DNA from 3 places in the Mesorhizobium sp. CNPSo 4670 genome. Region 1 is predicted to be linked to each of the others. Evidence: riboswitches for the same ligand, from Rfam matches in the RefSeq annotation. Region 1 holds a riboswitch; each other region holds the start of a gene.
What was found. A riboswitch is a leader RNA that binds a small molecule or an ion and turns the genes downstream of it on or off. The one in region 1 is predicted to bind cobalamin.
Positions count from the first base shown of each region.

Region 2: linked by a shared signal. The riboswitch ahead of AC0ZT5_RS13610 (aromatic ring-hydroxylating oxygenase subunit alpha) and the one ahead of AC0ZT5_RS10320 (DUF1636 family protein) in region 1 are both predicted to bind cobalamin.
Region 3: linked by a shared signal. The riboswitch ahead of bluB (5,6-dimethylbenzimidazole synthase) and the one ahead of AC0ZT5_RS10320 (DUF1636 family protein) in region 1 are both predicted to bind cobalamin.

Region 1 covers NZ_JBWJFQ010000004.1:343,130-349,780, reverse strand. The annotation lists gene AC0ZT5_RS10345 (NADH-quinone oxidoreductase subunit C) at 1-137, opposite strand, end outside; gene AC0ZT5_RS10340 (hypothetical protein) at 134-676, opposite strand; gene AC0ZT5_RS10335 (NuoB/complex I 20 kDa subunit family protein) at 682-1,263, opposite strand; gene AC0ZT5_RS10330 (NADH-quinone oxidoreductase subunit A) at 1,254-1,619, opposite strand; gene AC0ZT5_RS10325 (winged helix-turn-helix domain-containing protein) at 1,950-3,149, shown strand; cobalamin riboswitch at 3,179-3,384, shown strand; gene AC0ZT5_RS10320 (DUF1636 family protein) at 3,424-3,852, shown strand; gene cobW (cobalamin biosynthesis protein CobW) at 3,855-4,892, shown strand; gene AC0ZT5_RS10310 (cobaltochelatase subunit CobN) at 4,911-6,651, shown strand, end outside.
Region 2 covers NZ_JBWJFQ010000006.1:234,534-241,184, forward strand. The annotation lists gene bglA (beta-galactosidase BglA) at 1-918, shown strand, start outside; gene AC0ZT5_RS13595 (ABC transporter ATP-binding protein) at 960-2,072, shown strand; gene AC0ZT5_RS13600 (DUF680 domain-containing protein) at 2,148-2,387, opposite strand; gene AC0ZT5_RS13605 (DUF680 domain-containing protein) at 2,456-2,656, opposite strand; cobalamin riboswitch at 3,168-3,369, shown strand; gene AC0ZT5_RS13610 (aromatic ring-hydroxylating oxygenase subunit alpha) at 3,484-4,731, shown strand; gene AC0ZT5_RS13615 (FAD-binding oxidoreductase) at 4,812-5,912, shown strand; gene AC0ZT5_RS13620 (ferredoxin reductase) at 5,976-6,651, opposite strand, start outside.
Region 3 covers NZ_JBWJFQ010000001.1:461,954-468,604, forward strand. The annotation lists gene AC0ZT5_RS02065 (TetR/AcrR family transcriptional regulator) at 1-247, shown strand, start outside; gene AC0ZT5_RS02070 (hypothetical protein) at 342-1,325, shown strand; partial or broken gene bluB (5,6-dimethylbenzimidazole synthase) at 1,442-2,116, opposite strand; cobalamin riboswitch at 2,120-2,299, opposite strand; gene AC0ZT5_RS02080 (histone deacetylase family protein) at 2,421-3,347, shown strand; gene AC0ZT5_RS02085 (exodeoxyribonuclease VII small subunit) at 3,351-3,602, shown strand; gene AC0ZT5_RS02090 (DUF2277 domain-containing protein) at 3,715-3,981, shown strand; gene AC0ZT5_RS02095 (pirin family protein) at 4,019-4,939, shown strand; gene dxs (1-deoxy-D-xylulose-5-phosphate synthase) at 5,066-6,651, shown strand, end outside.

The sequences.
Region 1 (6,651 bases):
AGGAAGGTCATCACCTCGACCAGATTGCGCGGCTCGACATGGACGGTGAGTTCGCCGTAAGCGATCGCCGCGTCATTCACGCGGCCGATCAGCTTCTCGCCGAGATAGGTCGACAGTTCGCTCAGGGATGCGGTCATGACAACCTCGCCAACCAACCTAAGACCTTGCACGAGTCGTCCGCGTCTTTCTCACCAAACCAGCCGCTCTCTTTAACCGCATCAATGGTCAAAAAAATTTGACATTCATCGTCACCACCCGGTTCGCCAAAAAATAACTTTCCGACAAGCGGCCGGGCCTCCAGATTTGCCGGGTCGCCATTCAGCGCAACGCATTCCACAAACAATTTTTCGCTTGCCGCTCCATTGGCGGACGAGCCCCTGTACGAAAGCCTGGCCGACATTTCTGCAACTAGATTCTTAGTTCGATCACCGAGCGACCGCAGTCTCACGTCACCGTAATAAAAAACTGCTCGGGGGTCGCCTGTGGGCTTGGCCTCCCAGTCATTCAATAAGATGTCGATACCGAGACCAGCATCTCCAAATTTTGTATCAGTTGAGAACTCGGAAGAATAAAACCGCTTATCCGATTCATATACGTCGAATCGCTGATCCAAGGTTTTGAACGTTAACCCCAGCCAAGGCTCAGGGTTGCCATAGATAATTTGCTCTTTGCCCATGACGACTACCGTTCGATCGTGCCGGTGCGTCGGATCTTCTTCTGCAAGAGAAGAATGCCGTAAAGCAGCGCTTCGGCGCTCGGCGGGCAGCCGGGCACATAGATATCGACCGGCACGACGCGGTCGCAGCCGCGCACCACCGAATAGGAATAGTGATAGTAGCCGCCGCCATTGGCGCAGGAGCCCATCGAGATGACGTAGCGCGGCTCCGGCATCTGGTCGTAGACCTTGCGCAGCGCCGGCGCCATCTTGTTGGTCAGCGTGCCGGCGACAATCATGATGTCGGACTGGCGCGGAGACGCGCGCGGCGCAACGCCGAACCGTTCCGAATCGTAGCGCGGCATCGAAGTGTGGATCATCTCGACCGCGCAGCAGGCGAGGCCGAACGTCATGAACATCAGCGAACCGCTGCGCGCCCAGGTGATCAGCGCCTCAGTCGAGGTGACGAGAAAGCCCTTGTCGGCCAATTCGTTGTTGATCTCGAGGAAGAACGGATCGTCGGACCCCACCGGCTTGCCGGTGTTGGGATCGATCAGGCCCTTGGGCTTCGGCGCGACGAGCGTGCCGGAACTGTCGTTCAATCCCATTCCAGCGCTCCTTTTTTCCATTCATAGGCAAAGCCGATGGTCAGCACCGCCAAAAAGACCATCATCGACCAGAAGCCGAGCATGCCGATCTTCGAAAAGGACACCGCCCACGGAAACAGGAAAGCCACTTCCAGATCGAAGATGATGAACAGGATCGACACCAGGTAGAAACGGATGTCGAATTTCATGCGGGCGTCGTCGAACGAGTTGAAACCGCACTCGTAGGCGGAAAGCTTTTCGGGATCGGGATTGCGGTAGGCGACCAGGAAGGGGGCGGCCAGCAGCGCCAGCCCGACGACCAGTGCCACGCCGATGAACAGGACGATGGGCAGGTATGAACCTAGAAGTGCGTTCATGCTCGGCTTTCCGTTGGCGCCAATCCACGTTGATTACAGCACCGGACCCTAATGCGGAAGCGTGACAGTTTAACCGCTGAACCGTTTTAAGGGCCTATGCTGCAACGCGGCGAGGGTTAGCGCAGCACTTCCAGCGAAGCAAGTCAAACCTTGTTCAAAACGCGGTGCTGGACGGCATATCCGAGGAAACAGGTCCGATCCGCTCCTGTTTGATTTCCTTCGTTTTTTACTCCACTTTTGTCTCCTGACATGGTTGCCGCCAAAACCCTGCTAGCATGGGCCGGAATCACCAGCCAAAACGTCAGCTGACACCATCAGAGTCCCATCCGAATGAAGGAAAAGATCTCGCTTGCCATGGCCCGGCGCATCGCGCTCGCCGCCCAGGGGTTTCTCGATCCCCGCCCCGCTGGTACGCCCGACCGCCGCCATTTCGCCCGCGTGCTGGCCCGGACCGGCCTGCTGCAGATCGATTCCGTCAGTGCGGTGGTGCGCGCCCACTATATGCCGCTCTATTCGCGCCTTGGCCCCTACCCGCTCGCCTTGCTCGACAATGCGGCCGTAACGCGCAAGCGCACGGTGTTCGAATACTGGGCGCACGAAGCCTCCTTCCTGCCGGTCGAGACATATCCGCTGATGCGCTGGCGCATGCAGCGGGCCGAGCGCGGCGATGAAATGTATCTCGGCCTGGCAAAATGGGGCCGCGAACACGCTGGCTACATCGAGGAAATCTATAGGGAAGTCGCCGATCGCGGTCCGATCGCCGCTTCCGCGCTCGAAGGCCAGAAAGGTTCGGGCGGCTGGTGGGGCTGGAGCCATGCCAAGCATGCCTTCGAATGGCTGTTCTGGGCCGGGCGCATCACCACGGCGCATCGCCGCGGTTTCGAGCGGTTCTACGATCTGCCGGACCGCGTGCTGCCGCAGGCGATCCTCGACCTGCCGGTGCCGGCCGCCGAGGACGCGCACCGCGAGTTGCTGCGTATCTCGGCCCGCGCCCACGGCATCGCGACATCAGGCGACCTGCGCGACTATTTCCGCCTATCCCCAGCCGACATGAAGGGCCGACTGGAGGAACTGGTCGAACTCGGCGAGCTGTTGCCGGTGCGTGTCGAAGGCTGGGACAAGCCGGCTTACCTTCACAGCGACGCCCGTCTGCCGCGGAAAATCGAGGCCCGCGCCCTGCTGGCGCCGTTCGATCCGGTCGTCTTCGAACGGTCGCGCACCGAGCGGCTGTTCGATTTCCACTACCGCATCGAGATCTACACCCCGGCCGAAAAGCGCCAATACGGCTACTACGTCCTGCCGTTCCTGTTCGGCGACAGGATCGTGGCGCGAGTCGACCTCAAGGCCGACCGGCCGGCCGGTGTCTTGCGCGTTCATGCGGCCTATGCCGAGCCCGGCGCGCCGCCTGAAACCGCAGCAGAACTCTTCGAGGAACTGAAGCAGATGCAGGGCTGGCTCGGCCTTGAGCGTATAGAAGTGACATCAGCCGGTGATTTGGGTCCGGCGCTGGCCGACTTGACCGTGTCGTAAGCCCGCGTTGACACCGCTACCCGCAAAAGCCTAAATCAGCTCCAGACGGTCTCTTCTCTTCAACGAGAGGAGCCAAGAGGGAATGCGGTGCGAAATTCCGATTTCAAATCCGCGGCTGTCCCCGCAACTGTAAGCGAAGAGCCGAGGCCGAAAGCCACTGGGATGATCCCGGGAAGGCGGCTACCCAAGGCGATGACCCGCGAGCCAGGAGACCTGCCGTCTGCGACTATAGAATCCGATCGCCCGGCGGGTTTCCGGGCAAGGAGCCCGATTTTTGGACCACGACAGCAGTTATTCCGCTGGCACAGCGGACAATTCGTCCGGCGCGACCGATGCCCTTGCCGGCGTGACCGTCATCGTCTGTGCCTCCTGTCGTGATGAAACCGGTTCCGATGCCCATCCCCGCGCCGGCGAACTTCTGGCGGACGACACGCGCCGCGCCGCCTCTGGCGAAGACATCCGCGTCCGCAGCGTCGAATGCCTCGGCAATTGCAAGCGCCGGCTCAGTGCCGCCATCCTGCGCGATGGCTGCTGGAGCTACGTCTTCGGCGACTTGACTGCAACCAGCGGTGCCGACCTCGTCACTGGCGCAAAACTCTTCGCCACCTCGACCGACGGCCTGATCCCATGGCGCGGCCGTCCCGACAGCCTCAAGCGCGGCCTCGTGGCCCGCATCCCTCCCCTCGACCTGCTGAAGGACTGATCATGACTGCTTCCGTCTCCCGCGTCCCCTGCACCGTCGTCACCGGCTTCCTCGGCGCCGGTAAGACGACGCTGATCCGCCATCTCCTGGAAAACGCCGGTGGCAAGCGGATCGCCATCATCGTCAACGAATTCGGCGACATTGGCATCGACGGCGAGATCCTGAAGGGCTGCGGCATCGACACGTGCCCTGAGGAAAACATCGTCGAACTGGCCAATGGCTGCATCTGCTGCACCGTTGCCGACGATTTCGTGCCGGCGCTCGACCAGATCCTGTCGCTGACGCCGAAGGTCGACCATATCCTGATCGAGACCTCAGGTCTCGCTCTGCCCAAGCCACTGGTCCAGGCTTTTCAGTGGCCAACGGTGAAGAGCCGGGTGACCGTCGATGGTGTCATCGCCGTGGTCGACGGTCCCGCACTCGCCGAGGGCCGCGTCGCCAACGACATGGACGCCCTTCAGGCACAGCGTGCGCAGGACCAGACGCTCGATCACGACGATCCGGTCGAGGAAGTGTTCGAGGATCAGATCGCTTGCGCCGACCTGATCATCCTGTCGAAGAGCGACCTGATGGACGCCGCCGACTCCGCCCGCGCCAACGCCATCATCAACGAGCACATCGCTCGCGCTGTGAAGATCGTGCCGACGTCACAGGGCAAGGTCGATCCCTCGGTGCTGCTCGGCCTTGGTCTTGCCGTCGAAGACGACATCGAGAACCGCAAGACCCATCACGACGACGAACTTGACCACGAGCACGACGACTTCGATTCCTTCGTCATCGACATTGCCTCGATCGCCAATCCGGATGAGCTGGCAAAGCGCGTTGCTACCGCCGCCGAGGAAGAAAACGTGCTGCGCGTGAAAGGCTTCGTCGAGGTCGGCGGCAAGCCGATGCGGCTCTTGCTGCAAGCCGTGGGACCGCGCGTCAATCACTACTATGACCGCGCCTGGACGGCCGGCGATGACCGCCGCTCGCGTCTCGTCGTCATCGGCCTCAAGGGGCTGAACCGCCCGGCGATCGAGCGTATACTCGCCGGCTGACGCAAACCACGGGCCGCGATGCACATCCTCACCACGACCTCCGCCTCGCTCGACGATCTCGCCGAGCCGGTCGATCTGCGGCAGACGCCGGCGGATATCGTGGCCCTGTCCTTCACCGACAGCGATCTTGCCGGACTGGCGGCGGCGTGGAAGGCCGATGCCAGCCGCCCACCCTCGATGCGGCTGGCGGCCCTGCGTGACCTGCGCCATCCCATGTCCGTCGACCTCTGGGTCGACAGCGTCGCCCGCCACGCCAAGGTCATCCTAGTGCGCATCCTCGGCGGCTACGATTGGTGGCGTTACGGCTGCGACCAGCTTGCCTCGACCGCCCGCGCGCGCGGCATAAAACTGGCGCTGCTGCCCGGCGAATGCCGCGACGAGGATCTGCGCCTGATCGAGGCCTCGACACTGCCGCGCGAAGAACTGGACGGCCTGCTCGACTATTTTCGCGAGGGCGGCCCGGCCAATATGAGCGCGCTGGTGCAGAAGCTGGCGCGGCTGGCCGGGTCTGAAGCAACAATTTCGGCGCCTGTCGCGGTACCGAAGGCTGGCTACTATGAGCCGGGCCGCGGCGTCGTCCCCTTCCCCCTCGAGGGGCGGGTAAACGCTGTGATCCCCATCCTGTTCTACCGCTCGATGCTGCTGGCCGCCGATGTCGCACCGATCGACGCCCTTTTTGAAGCGCTCAGGCAGCGCGGCATCAACCCGGTCCCCATCTTCGTCTCTAGCCTCAAGGAACCGGCATCCCTGGCGTTTGTGGAAACCGCACTGGCCGCACTGAAGCCCGCTGCCATCATCACCGCGACCGCCTTCGCGTCCGGAGCCGAACCCGGCGTCGAAACCCTGTTCGACCGCGCCGGCGTGCCTGTGTTCCAGGTCATCGTCGCCACCACCTCACGCGACATCTGGGAAAACAACCAGCGTGGCCTGGCGCCCGCCGACCTCGCAATGCATGTCGTGCTGCCCGAACTCGACGGCCGCATCCTTGCCGGCGCCATTTCCTTCAAGGGCGAGAGCGAGGTCGATCCCGCACTTGGTCACCGCGCCTTCGCCAACCGGCCGGAGCCCGATCGTGTGGCGCAAGTCGCGGACCGTGTCGCAGCCTTCATCAGGTTGCAAGAAACGCCGCGCGCCCAATGCAAGCTGGCCATCCTGATCCCCGACTACCCGAGTGCTCCCGGCCGCACCGGCTATGCCGTCGGCCTCGACGTGCCGTCCAGCGTGCTGGCGATGCTGCATGACCTCAAGGGACAGGGCTATGCCGTTGACGGGATACCGCAAACGCCGCGTGAGTTGCTGGATTTGCTGGAAGTGGTCGGGCAAGGGCTGAAGCTGGCGGATTATCTCGACCGTTCGACAGAATTGCCGAGGGTGGCAACGGCTGCCGTAGAGGCTGCTTGGGGGAAGGCGCAAGACGAGACTGGTTTGTGCGAGGCACCCCCCTCTGTCCTACCGGACATCTCCCCCGCAAGGAGGGAGATTAGCAGTTCCACAGACGGCTCTCTCCCGGCTATCGTTGTAATTGGCGAAAGCAGAGATAAGGGCCCGATCTCCCCCCTTGCGGGGGAGATGTCCGGCAGGACAGAGGGGGGTGGGAAGGAACACCAGCGTTCAAGGCAGTTCCCCTTCCGCGCAGCCACCTTCGGCAACATCACCGTGGCGCTCGCCCCCGATCGCGGCCGCTCGTCGGACCGCCGCGCCGATTATCACGACCCGACGCTGCCGCCGCGCCATGCGCTGATCGCTTTCGGCCTGTGGC
Region 2 (6,651 bases), on a different contig from region 1:
CAGGACCATCTCTACGACAAGAGCCGTCCGGAAAACCTCGGCTTCCTCGAACGCTTCCGCGCCTTGCTCGATGAATATCCGGCTACCGCCGCAGTCGGCGAAGTCGGCGATTCGCAGCGTGGGCTGGAAGTGGTGGCGGCCTATACGGCCGGCGGCAAGCGCGTCCACATGTGCTACTCGTTCGACTTCCTGGCGCCGGAGAAAATCAGTGCAGCCAAGGTCCGCTCTGTGCTGGAATCGTTCGGCAAGGTTGCCAGCGACGGTTGGTCGTGCTGGGCCTTTTCCAACCATGACGTGATGCGCCCGGCCTCGCGCTGGGCGGCAGGCGAAACCGACCCGACCGCGTATCTCAAGGTCATCTCAGCGCTGCTGATGTCGCTGCGTGGCTCGGTCTGCATCTACCAGGGCGAGGAGCTTGGGCTCGGTGAGGCCGACCTCCGCTTCGAAGATTTGCAGGACCCCTACGGCATTCGCTTCTGGCCGGAATTCAAGGGCCGCGACGGCTGCCGCACACCGATGGTGTGGGACGGCAGTGCCAGGAATGGCGGCTTCTCCTCGGCCAAGCCATGGCTGCCGGTGCCGGCCAAGCACCTGTCGCAAGCGGTCAATGTCCAGCAGGGCGACGAGAGCTCGCTGCTTGAGCACTACCGGCGCTTTCTCACCTTCCGCCGCGCCCATCCGGCGCTGGCCAAGGGCGACATCACATTCATCGAAAGTGAGGGCGATACGGTCGCCTTCACACGCCGAGCGGGCAATGAGCAGGTCGTCTGCGTCTTCAATCTGGGAGCCAGGCCAACCAAGATTGACCTTGGCAACCGATCGCTGCACCCTTTGCCGGGACACGGATTTTCGGGGCAGGCGAGCAGTGGCTCCATACAGCTCGACGGCTACGGCGCCTGGTTCGGGCGCATCGACTGAATTTCAGATCACTTGAATTTCAAATCACTGGGAGGAAACCAATGGCCGATGTCACGCTAAGACAAGTGAAGAAGTCCTACGGCAATCTGAACATTCTCCACGGCATCGACCTCGATATCAAATCGGGCGAGTTCATCGTCTTTGTCGGCCCGTCGGGCTGCGGCAAGTCGACATTGCTGAGGTCGATCGCCGGGCTGGAGGAAATCACCTCCGGCGAACTCAAGATCGCCGGCGAGGTCGTCAACGACGTGCCGCCATCGAAGCGGGGCATCGCCATGGTGTTCCAGTCCTACGCGCTCTACCCGCACATGACCGTCTACGACAACATGGCGTTCTCGATGAAGATCGGCAAGGAGAACAAGGCCGAGATCGACCGCCGCGTGAAGCAGGCGGCGGAAATCCTGCAGTTGACCAAATATCTCGACCGCCTGCCCAAGGCGATGTCAGGTGGCCAGCGCCAGCGCGTCGCCATCGGCCGCGCCATCGTGCGCAATCCGAAAGTGTTCCTGTTCGACGAGCCGCTGTCGAACCTTGACGCGGCACTGCGGGTCGCCACCCGCATCGAGATCGCCAAGCTCAAGGAATCGATGCCCAACACGACCATGATCTACGTCACCCACGACCAGGTCGAGGCGATGACGCTGGCAGATCGCATCGTGGTGCTCAAGGAAGGTCATATCGAGCAGGTCGGCACGCCGATGGACCTCTACAAGAAGCCCGGCAACCTGTTCGTCGCCCAGTTCATCGGCTCGCCGGCCATGAACATTCTGCCGGCTACCATCGACAAGACCGGAAACCCGACCGTCGTCAGCCATGTCGGCGGGCGCAAGGCAAGCGTGCCGATCGCGACGCCGGCTTCGGCAAAGGGTGCTGCGGTGAGTTTCGGCGTGCGGCCGGAAGATCTGATCATCGCCAGCGGCACGGAGTATCTGTTCGAGGGGACGGTCGACTATGTCGAGCAACTCGGCGAGGTCCAGCTTGTCTATGTCGACATCGGCCGCGCCGACCTGCCCCTGGTGACCAAGCTGCCTGGCAATGTCGAGGTCAAACGCGGTGCGACGCTGCGGCTGAGCGCGGATGCGAACGACCTTCACGTCTTCGACGCGGACGGGCACTCCTTCTCGCTCCGTCAGCCGGAAGTAAAGGCGGCTTGAGACAGAACCAAGTCTCGACACGAAAAGAGCGGCGGGCCAGGCCCGCCGCTCTTTTTTGGAAATCAACTTCGGCTGTTAGCGATTGCCGAAGAGGTCGCGGTCGGCGCTCTGAGGGGCGGACTTCTCTACGTCACCCGACAAATTGAGCAGCTTGCCGACGAACCCACCGCTGTTGCGGATCGAGCCCGTCTGCGAGTTGTCAACCGAACCGACCGCAGGCTGGTTTGCGCCGTTCGAACCGTAGTTGTCGCTGGCGGCGAAAGCGCTGCCGGAGATCGCCAGGACGGCGGCAGCAGCAAGCATGATCTTCTTCATTTCAAGTCTCCTGAATTCTGGTTTTCGCCAGGACGGCGGCAGAGCCCGCCGCCCCTGGGAATCGGCTGTTAGTTGTTGCCGAAGAGGTTACGGTTGCTACCCTGGGCAGGCGTCTGAGCAGCCGGCTCCGACTTCTTGGTCGAAGCGGTGTACGAGCTGTCGACAGCAGCGGTGGCTGCCGGGGCATTCGAACCATAGTGGTCGCTGTTCGCGAAGGCGCTGCCGGAAATGGCCAGAAGGGCGGCGGCAGTGAGGATGATCTTTTTCATTTTTTGGTACTCCAGTATTTCTTATTTTTGCCGTCCGTCTAGCGGCGTGTCTTGGGAAGAAATCGCGTCGTTCGGACAGCCCCGATGTGGGAGAGCCATCCAGTCATTTCCAATCACGAAGTTGTTCCGCGTGGACCAAGAATCCACCACTTGAAATTGTGCCAGGGGTTTCCACACTCAATGTTTTTCTAGTTATATCAAATAGTTGTACAAAACAGGCACCCCGATCACCAACTGTGTCGGAGGCCCAGCGTTCACACGTCCTGCACGCACCGTCAACAGAAACGAACCGTTCGGTTCGATTTTAGAGGCTGCTAATAGTCACTTTTCGATACCGATAGCCTTCTTTGCTTCCCGACAAGCGGGCAGATTCGGCGATATTGCAGCCGGCTATGGTTGCCCAAGAGATAGGGCTTCCGCTCCGCGATCGCCGACCGGAACGTTTCTCAAACGTGTCGCGCCGCATGGATACGATGTCGTTTTCATGCCGATGGCGCGCCCGCGATCGTGATTAGATCATGCCATCTCAGGTGCCGCTTCGTGACGGCGAGGCGGAGAATTGGGAAGCCGGTCAGAATCCGGCGCTGCCCCCGCAACGGTGGTGGAGTTCAAGTCGCAACGGGAGACCACTGGGCAATCGCCTGGGAAGGTGTCGCGATGGTCCGCAAGGACAACTCCAGAGCCCGGAAACCAGCCCGAGATGTCTAGACTCGACTGATCGCGGTGGGCGGTCAAGAGGTGGATAGTGCATGTCCGGCGGATCGCCGGCCTGCGTCCAATCCTTCCTCCGTCACCACCAGTTCAGTCCTTAGAAACGAGGACAGGACATGGATGCTCGCAACGACATGCTGAGGCTCTTGAGTGGGCGCCGGCAAGGCTTTTCGCTGGAACAGCCCTTCTACACCGATCCAGATTATTTCAAGCTCGACATGGAGCTGATCTGGTATCGCGACTGGCTGTTCATCGGTCATGATTGCGAGTTGCCGAAGCCGGGCAGCTACATCACGGCGCAGATTGGCGACTATCCAGTCGTGCTTGTCCGCGACCAAAAGGGCAATATCAACGCCTTCCACAATTCCTGCCGCCATCGCGGCAGCCGCGTCTGCAATTCCGACAAGGGCACGGCGGCAAAGCTGGTCTGCCCCTATCACCAATGGACCTATGAGCTGGACGGAAGGCTGTTGTTTGCCAGGCAGATGGCCGACGGTTTCGACAAGAGCCAGTTCGGCTTGAAGCCAGTCGCCTGCGAAAGCGTCGGTGGCTACATTTTCATCTGCCTGGCCAAGGAGCCGGCGGATTTCGCACCGATGCGCGCGATGATCGAGCCCTACCTTTTGCCGCACCAGCTGCGCGAGGCCAAGGTGGCGTTCGAGTCGACCATTGTCGAGAAGGGCAACTGGAAGCTGGTCTGGGAAAACAACCGCGAGTGCTATCATTGCGCCGGCAATCATCCGGAGCTCTGCAAGACGTTTCCGGAGGCACCCACGGTGACCGGCGTGCAAGGCGCCGACAGCGACCCGGAAATGCTTGCGCACTGGGCGAAATGCGAAGCAGCCGGTCTGCCGAGCAAATTCCGCATCGACCCGGCCGGACAGTACCGCGCCACCCGCGCGCCGCTGCTGCGCGACGCCGTCAGCTACACGATGACGGGAAAGCGTGCAGTCAAGAAGAACCTGTCCGACAACGTCTCAACCGACCGCATCGGTTCCTTGCTGCTCTATCACTATCCGACGACCTGGAACCACATTCTGGGCGACCACGCCGTCACCTTCCGGGTGTTGCCGATCAGCGCCACGGAGACCGCGGTGACGACCAAATGGCTGGTTCACAAGGATGCGGTCGAGGGCGTCGATTACGATCTCGAAGAACTCACCCATGTCTGGACCGAGACCAACGATCAGGACCGCCGCATCGTCGAGGAAAACGCCTTCGGCATCCTGTCGCCCGCCTACGAGCCCGGCCCCTATTCGGAGCTGCATGAGGGCGGCGTCATCCAGTTCGTCGAGTGGTACGCGTCGTTCATAGGTCCGCGCCTTGCCGAAGGCGGCCGGCCGGCGCTGCGCAGCGTTGCCTAGTGCATGTCGCGCAAAAGTGCGCACCGGTTTTGAGACCTCGACAAGCACAGGGCAAGAGTGAGGACAAGAGGATGAATGCGATGACGGATCTCGGCCTCTATCGCCATCTCGACCAGATGACGCCCTGGAACGACAGGCTCCAGGTGCTGGAAGTGATCGGCGTCAGCGACGAAGCGCCTGATGTGAAGACCTTCACCTTCCGCTCCGACAACCAGACCTGGTTCCGCTACAAGCCGGGCCAGTTCGTGACGCTGGAACTGCCGACCGCCGAGGGACCGCTGATGCGCACCTATACGCTGTCGTCTTCGCCATCGCGGCCGTTCTCGATCGCAGTGACGATCAAGGCGCAAGCGGGCAGCATCGGCACACGCTGGATGTTCGACCATCTGACGCCCGGTTCGCACGTCAAGGCCTATGGGCCGACCGGCGACTTTTCGCTGCACAGCCACCCGGCGGCCAAGTACCTGTTCATTTCAGCCGGCTCTGGAGTGACGCCGATGATGTCGATGCTGCGCTGGCTGAACGACTGCGCGCCATGGACCGATGTCGGCTTCGTCAACTGCGCACGGCGCCCGGAAGAGATCATTTTCCGCAAGGAGCTCGAACTGCTCGGCAGCCGCATGCCGGGCCTGTCGCTCGGTTTCATGATCGAGGAGCGGTCCAGCCGCGAGGGCTGGTTCGGCCATATGGGCCGCATCGACGCGATCCGGCTGCCCTTGCTGGCGCCCGATTTCCGCGAGCGCGAAATCTTCTGCTGCGGCCCCGATCCCTTCATGCGCGCCGTGCGCGGCATGCTGGACGCCGCCGGCTTCGACATGACGAAATACCACCAGGAGAGCTTTGCCGCGCCTGTTGTGGAGGAGATCCCGGCACCGTTCACCTTGCCGGCGGAAGACGGCGCCGCGGTTGTCGTCGAAGCCGCGACGCCGATCCGGTTTTCGCTTTCGGATGTCGAGGCCGAATGCGTCGCCGGCCAGACCGTGCTGCAGACGGCCCGCGCCTCGGGCGTGCGGATTCCCGCCGCCTGCGAGTTCGGCCTTTGCGGAACCTGCAAGGTGAAGAAGATCGCGGGCGATGCCGAGATGAGCCACAATGGTGGCATCCTCGATCACGAAATCGACGACGGCTTTATCCTCGCCTGCTGCTCGAAGCCGCTTTCGGCGCTCGAAATCGAGGCGTGACCGGCGGGCGATGCCAGGCCTCAGAACGACGACTACGAGAAACGCCTCGAAAGGCCGTGTCGTTCAAACCCCGTAGCGCTCGGTGCGGATGATCTCCGCTGCGACGCCTGCATCGATCAGTGCTTGGGCGGCGGCCGAAACGAAGGCGTTGGAGCCGCAGACGAAGGCGATATCAGGCGGTCCGGGCAGGTGCGCCATGGATTGCACCATCATGGCAACGTCCACCCGCCGCGAATAATCGGCTGGACGGCGTGCGGCTTCGCGCGTCAGGGTCAGCACCAGGTCGAAGCCGTCCTTGCGATCGTCGAGGGCAACCAGTTCGTCACGAAAGATCACTTCGTCCCAGACCCGCGCTGAAAAGACCAGGGCGACGGGCACGCTCGAATTGCGCTTGGCGCGATGACGGACCATCGACATCAAAGGCACGACGCCCGAACCACCCCCGACCAGCAAGACCGGTCCGCCATCGTCATCGGGCCAGATGAAATGCCCGCCGAGCGGCCCGCGAAGTTCGACCTCGTCGCCAATTGCTGCGACGTCGTGGAAAAAGGGCGAGACCTCGCCATCGTCGAGTTTTTCGATCGCCAGTTCGATCACCCCGCCGTCTCCGGGCGCGGAGGCAATGGAATAGGAGCGGCGAGCCTGATAGCCGTCGGGCGCCGTCAGCCTGACGTCTACATGCTGACCGGCAAGATAGGTGAAAGGCCGCGATAGCTGGAAAAAGAAGCTGGTGACACGC
Region 3 (6,651 bases), on a different contig from region 1:
ATGGCCGAATGCCAATGCATGTGTCGGTTCAATGACCGATCATCTGACCAGGCTGCAGGAGGAGGGCGTGGTCGTTCCCAGCGTCGACCCCGAGACCGCCGCACGGCTGATCAACGGCGCCAGCAGCCAGGCGGCGCAGCGGATCGCCAATTCGAACGACCCCGAAGCGACGTCGAAGACCGTGGTGGTGGCCTTCAGGCAGTTGCTCGAAGGCTTGCTCAAGAAGCAGGGTTCGCAGCCGGTCTGAAATCCCCATTGGCGGCCTGGGGCCACTGCCCACGATTGACAAGAGCCGGTTTGAGCGCATCCTCTCGCCCCATCTCTGAGCGGAGATTCGGGGCATGTGGGATTTTGATATCGGGAGGTCGGTGTCCATCATGATGCGGACCTGGCCGTTCATTGTCTTTCGCATGATCGTCTATTTCGGCATCACGCTGGCGTATATCGTGGCGACCGGCACGGGCGCCTCCGTTGGCTACGGCGTTGGCCATATCTCCACCGACCCGGACGGGCCGCTGTCCTTTGCCCTGTGGGGCGGGATGGTCGGCTTCGGCGTCGTCTCGATCGCTGTCTACTGGATCCGCGAATACATCCTCTATGTCGTCAAGGCCGGCCATATAGCCGTCATGGTCCATCTGATCGACGGCCGCGACATTCCCGACGGCCAGGACCAGATCGCCTATGCCAAGGACATCGTGACCCAGCGTTTTGCCGAGGCCAACATCCTTTTCGTCGTCGACCAGCTGGTCAAGGGCGCCATCCGCGCCATTACCGGGTTGCTCGGCGGCATCGCCGCCTTCCTGCCGATCCCGGGCCTGAGTGGCCTGGTCAGCTTCATCAACACGGTGATCCGCCTGTCGCTGACCTATGTCGACGAGATCATCCTCGGCTACAACATCCGTATCAATTCAGCCTCGCCGTTCGAGACGGCGCGGCAAGGCGTCGTGCTCTATGCCCAGAACGGCAAGATCATGGTCAAGAACGCCGTCTGGCTGGCGGTCATCATGTGGGGCGTCTCGTTCGTTATCTTCCTGCTGATGCTGGCCCCGGCCGGCGCCATTCTTTTCCTCATGCCCGGGCAGCTTGCCGGCTGGGCCTTCGTGCTCGCCATCGTCTTCGCCTGGGCCTTCAAGGCGGCGTTCATCGAACCCTTCGCCATCGCCTGCCTGATGCAGGTCTATTTCAGGACCATCGAGGGCCAGGTGCCCGATCCCGCCTGGGACGCCCGGCTGGCCGAGGCGTCTTCGAAGTTCAGGGAACTCAAGGACAAGGCGCTGGCCTCTTTCGGCGGTTCTCGCTGGGGCATGGCCGGCGCGACACGCTGATCGGCAGTGGTTGCCGGTGCGGCATCGACCCCGCTGAGGCGCGTCACGGTCGATTTGAGCAGCACTTCACCTTGCCCGCAAAAGGTCTCGCTCATGATCAGTTCCGGCAGTGGCAAGCGGCGGCCCCAGCCATGCGCCTCGAGGTCCGGCTTTGGCGCGAACTCGGAAACATGGCCGACGCAGAGATAGGCGACCGGCGTCACATGCTCGGGAATTGACAGAAGCTGTTTCAGCGCTTGCGCCTCGATGATGCTGACCCAGCCGACACCCACGCCCTCGGCGCGCGCCGCCAGCCAGAAATTCTGCACCGCGCAAACCGTGCTGTAGAGGTCCATCTCCGGATTGTGCCAGCGCCCCAGCGGCGAACCCTTCGAGCGCTGCCGGTCGCAGGTAATGCAGATGTTGAGCGCGCTTTCGCAGATGCCTTCCAGTTTGAGCTTGCGGTAAAGCGCCTGTCGTTCTTCCGCGATGGCCGGCAGTTCCTGCTCTCGCGCCGCCAGGAACAGGTCACGCACCTTTTCCCGTCGCTCCGCATCGCGAATGACGATGAAATTCCAAGGCTGCATGAAGCCGACCGAGGGGGCGTGGTGAGCGGCAAGCAGCAGCCGCGCCAGCACCTCATCGTCGAGCGCGGTTGGCAGGAAATGGCTGCGCACGTCGCGCCTTGTAAACATGGCGCGATAGACAGCGTCGCGCGCACTCTGGTCAAATCCGTCGCCAACAGAGGCGGTCATGTGTTCCGGCATCGCGTGTCCCCTTGCGATTGCTGTAGATGCCGTCCGCCTGACCATGCGGATGACGATGCCTGCCAGGCCGGTCTTCTGGCTCGGGATCAACCCGCGTCCGGTGCCTTCCCGTCATCGACAGTGGCATTTACCGGCGCGGTCCCCCTTACAGCGTTGGGCACGCCACGGAGTTCAACCGTGTTCCCGATTCTCCCGCTTGCGGCGGGCACCAGGCAGTGGCAGTGACCTTACGCCGAAGCGCTGACGACGCCAATGCCTGCAGCGACACCAATGGACGCATGTGTGATTTTCCCCAGCCATCAGGCCACGACGCATGGCCATCGCGACGTCGGGGCACTAGATAGGGAGGATGGCCACTCGTCTCTACACCCATCCGATCTTCCTTGAGCACATCACGCCGCCCGGTCACCCCGAGCGGCCGGACCGCTTGCGCGCCATCGAGCGGGTGCTCGACGATGAGGCGTTTGTCGGGCTCGATCGCATCAAGGCGCCCGAAGGCGACGAGGCCACCATTCTCTACGCGCACCCCGCCGATTTCGTCGCCCGCGTCCGCGCCGCCATTCCCGACGAGGGCATCGCCCGCATCGACGCCGACACGACAGTCAGTCCGAAGAGCTGGCAAGCGGCGATCACCGCGATCGGCGCCGCCAACGCCGCCGTCGACGATGTCTTTGCCGGCCGCGCTGACAACGTCTTCGTCGCAGCCCGGCCGCCTGGCCACCACGCCGAAAAAACCACGGCCATGGGCTTCTGCCTCTTCAACACGGCGGCGATTGCGGCGCGCTACGCGCAGAAGAAACATGGCGTCGAGCGCGTTGCCGTCGTCGATTGGGACGTGCATCACGGCAACGGCACGCAGGATATTTTCTGGGACGATCCGTCGGTGCTTTATTGCTCGACGCACCAGATGCCGCTTTATCCCGGCACCGGGGCGAAGAGCGAAACCGGCGCCGGCAACATCGTCAACGCGCCGCTGGCGCCGCAGACCGGCAGCGAGGTTTTCCGAGATGCCCTGCTGTCGCGTGTCCTGCCGGCGCTCGACAATTTCGCGCCCGACCTGATTATCATTTCGGCCGGTTTCGACGCGCACCATCGCGATCCGCTGGCAGAGATCAACCTGACCGAGGATGATTTCGACTGGGCGACCGGCCAGCTTATGCAGCGCGCCACGCGCCACAGCGGCAACCGGCTCGTCAGCCTGCTCGAGGGTGGCTACGATCTGCAGGGACTGGCATTTTCGGTCGCCGCCCATGTCGGGCGACTGATGAAAGGGTGAATGATGGCTGGAGAGACCAACGAAGACGTCAAGGCGATGAGCTTTGAGCAGGCACTCGACGCATTGGAAAAGATCGTCGATGATTTGGAACGTGGCGACGTGCCGCTCGACCAGTCGATCAGGATCTATGAGCGCGGCGAGGCGCTAAAGGCGCATTGCGACCGGCTGCTGAAGGCCGCCGAGGACAAGGTCGAGAAGATCAGGCTGTCGCGCGACGGCAAGCCGGTTGGAACCGAGCCGCTCGACGCCGACTGAGTCATGCTCCCGAACGATGGTCTTGCCTCACCGGCTTTTGGACATGATCATGGTCGAGGATAGCAGCCGTCCCGATTGAAACGGCTTCAGGACAAGAGGAGGTTCGCAAACGATGTGCAGAAACATCAAGACCCTGTTCAATTTTGATCCGCCGGCAACCAATGACGAGGTGCGCGACGCCGCACTTCAGTTTGTGCGCAAATTGAGCGGAACGACGCGACCTTCGAAGCAGAACCAGCACGCCTTCGATCATGCGGTCGAAGCCATCGCGGCATCGGCGCGTGAGCTTCTCGATTCCCTCGAAACCCATCAGCATCCTCGCAATCGCGAAGAGGTGGCCGCCAAGGCACGGGCAAAATCGGCGATCCGTTTTGCCTGATCCAACAACCGGCGACGGCCGCTGACAAGGAGAGTCCATGAGCTTCTTCCCCGGGAAAGACCCTGAAGTCGGCGACGCCTTTGCCAGCGACCAGATCGAACTGATGGTCATCCCGAACGCCAAGGACATTGGCGGTTTCCAGGTACGCCGCGCTCTGCCGACCGCCAAAAGACGGCTCGTCGGGCCTTTCATCTTCTTCGACCGCATGGGCCCGGCGATCCTGCGCGCGGGCCAGGCGCTCGATGTCCGTCCTCATCCGCATATCGGGCTGTCGACGGTAACCTATCTGTTCGACGGCAAGATCAGGCATCGCGATTCACTCGGCACCGAAATGGTCATCCAGCCCGGCGACGTGAATTTGATGACGGCCGGCCGCGGCATCGTCCATTCCGAGCGCACGCCGGAGGAATTGCGTGGTGCGCCGATGTCGGTCTCCGGCCTGCAGACATGGCTGGCACTGCCGGACGGCAAGGAGGAAGTGGCTCCGGTTTTCGAGAACACCGCTGCTTTGCGGCTCCCCGAGATCGATGCCGAAGGCGTCAGCGGGCGGGTCGTCATCGGCGACTTCCAGGGACTGCTGTCCCCGGTGAGGGCTAATTCCGAGACGCTTTATGCCGACCTTAGGCTGGCGCCAGGCGCCAGCGTTAAAATCCCGGCGGATGCCGAGGAGCGCGCCATCTACACGCTCGAAGGCGACGTTTCGATTTCAGGCGATGTTTTTCCAGCCGAGCGGCTGCTGGTGTTTCGGCCCGGCGACGAGATCGTTGTGTCGTCGGAAGGCGGCGCCCATTTCATGCTGTTCGGCGGCGCCTCGCTCGGCTCGAAGCGTTACATCTGGTGGAATTTCGTCTCGTCCTCCAAGGAGCGCATCGAGCAGGCCAAGGAAGAATGGAAGACCGGCCGCTTCGATATCGTTCCCGGCGATGAGGAAGAATTCATCCCGCTGCCGGAAAGCTGATGCATGTCGCCCAAAAGTGGCCGGGTTTTGGGACCTAAAGCCTGATCCGCGTCACTGACACGCATTTACTTTCGCCGGCGGCCGGCCTATCCCGCCCATGAACAGAAAGCCTGAGCAGGCCTACCCGTGAACTCAACGCCGCATACGCCGCTTCTCGACAAGGTCCGCATCCCGGCCGACCTGCGCACGCTTGCCGAGAGCGAATTGCCGCAACTGGCATCCGAGCTTCGTGCCGAACTGATCGATGCGGTGTCCCACACTGGCGGCCATCTTGGCGCCGGCCTCGGCGTGGTCGAGCTGACGGTGGCGCTGCACTATGTCTTCAACACCCCGGATGACCGGCTGATCTGGGATGTCGGCCATCAGGCCTATCCGCACAAGATCCTCACCGGCCGCCGCGATCGTATCCGCACCTTGCGCCAGGAGGGGGGCTTGTCCGGCTTCACCCGCCGCGCCGAGAGCGAGTACGACCCCTTCGGCGCCGCCCACTCCTCGACATCGATATCGGCCGGCCTTGGCATGGCCGCCGCTCGCGATCTCTCCGGCGGCCGCAACAACGTCATCGCCGTTATCGGTGACGGCGCCATGTCGGCCGGCATGGCCTACGAGGCGATGAACAATGCCGGCGCGCTCGATGCCCGGCTCATCGTCATCCTCAACGACAACGACATGTCGATTGCGCCGCCGACTGGTGCGATGAGCGCCTATCTGGCGCGTCTGGCCTCGGGCAAAACCTATGTCGGCCTACGCGACTTCGGCAAGAAGCTGACCTCTTATCTCGGCAAGCGCGCCGACCGTGCGATCACCCGGGCGGTCGAGCATGCACGCGGCTACGTCACCGGCGGCACGCTGTTCGAGGAACTGGGCTTCTATCACATCGGCCCGATCGACGGTCACAATCTCGAGCATCTGATCCCGGTCCTGAAGAACGTCCGCGACAATGGCGAAGGCCCGGTGCTCATCCATGTCGTCACCCAGAAGGGCAAGGGCTACGCGCCCGCAGAAGCCGCCGCCGACAAGTATCACGGCGTCAACAAGTTCGATGTCATTACCGGTGCGCAGGCGAAGGCACCGGCCAACGCGCCGGCCTACACCAAGGTGTTCGCCGAAAGCCTGGTTAGGGAAGGCCGCGAGGACGACCGCATCGTCGCCGTCACCGCCGCCATGCCGAGCGGCACCGGCCTTGACCTGTTCGGTGAAGCATTTCCGTCGCGGACCTTCGATGTCGGCATCGCCGAACAGCACGCGGTGACCTTCGCCGCCGGCCTCGCCACCGAAGGTTACAAGCCGTTCGCCGCGATCTATTCGACCTTCCTGCAGCGCGCCTACGACCAGGTCGTCCACGACGTCGCGATCCAGAAACTGCCGGTGCGCTTTCCCATCGACCGCGCCGGCTTCGTCGGCGCCGACGGCGCCACCCATTGCGGCGCCTTCGACACCACTTTTCTGGCTACCTTGCCTGGGTTCGTCGTGATGGCGGCGGCGGACGAGGCGGAACTGCGCCACATGGTGCGCACCGCGGCAAGCTATGATGACGGCCCGATCGCCTTCCGCTATCCGCGTGGCAATGGCGTCGGCGTCGACATGCCGGAGCGCGGCGCGGTGCTCGAAATCGGCAAGGGCCGCATCGTCAGGGAAGGCACCAAGGTCGCGCTGCTGTCCTTCGGCACGCGGCTGCAGGATTGCCTGATCGCCGCCGAGGAGCTTGGCGC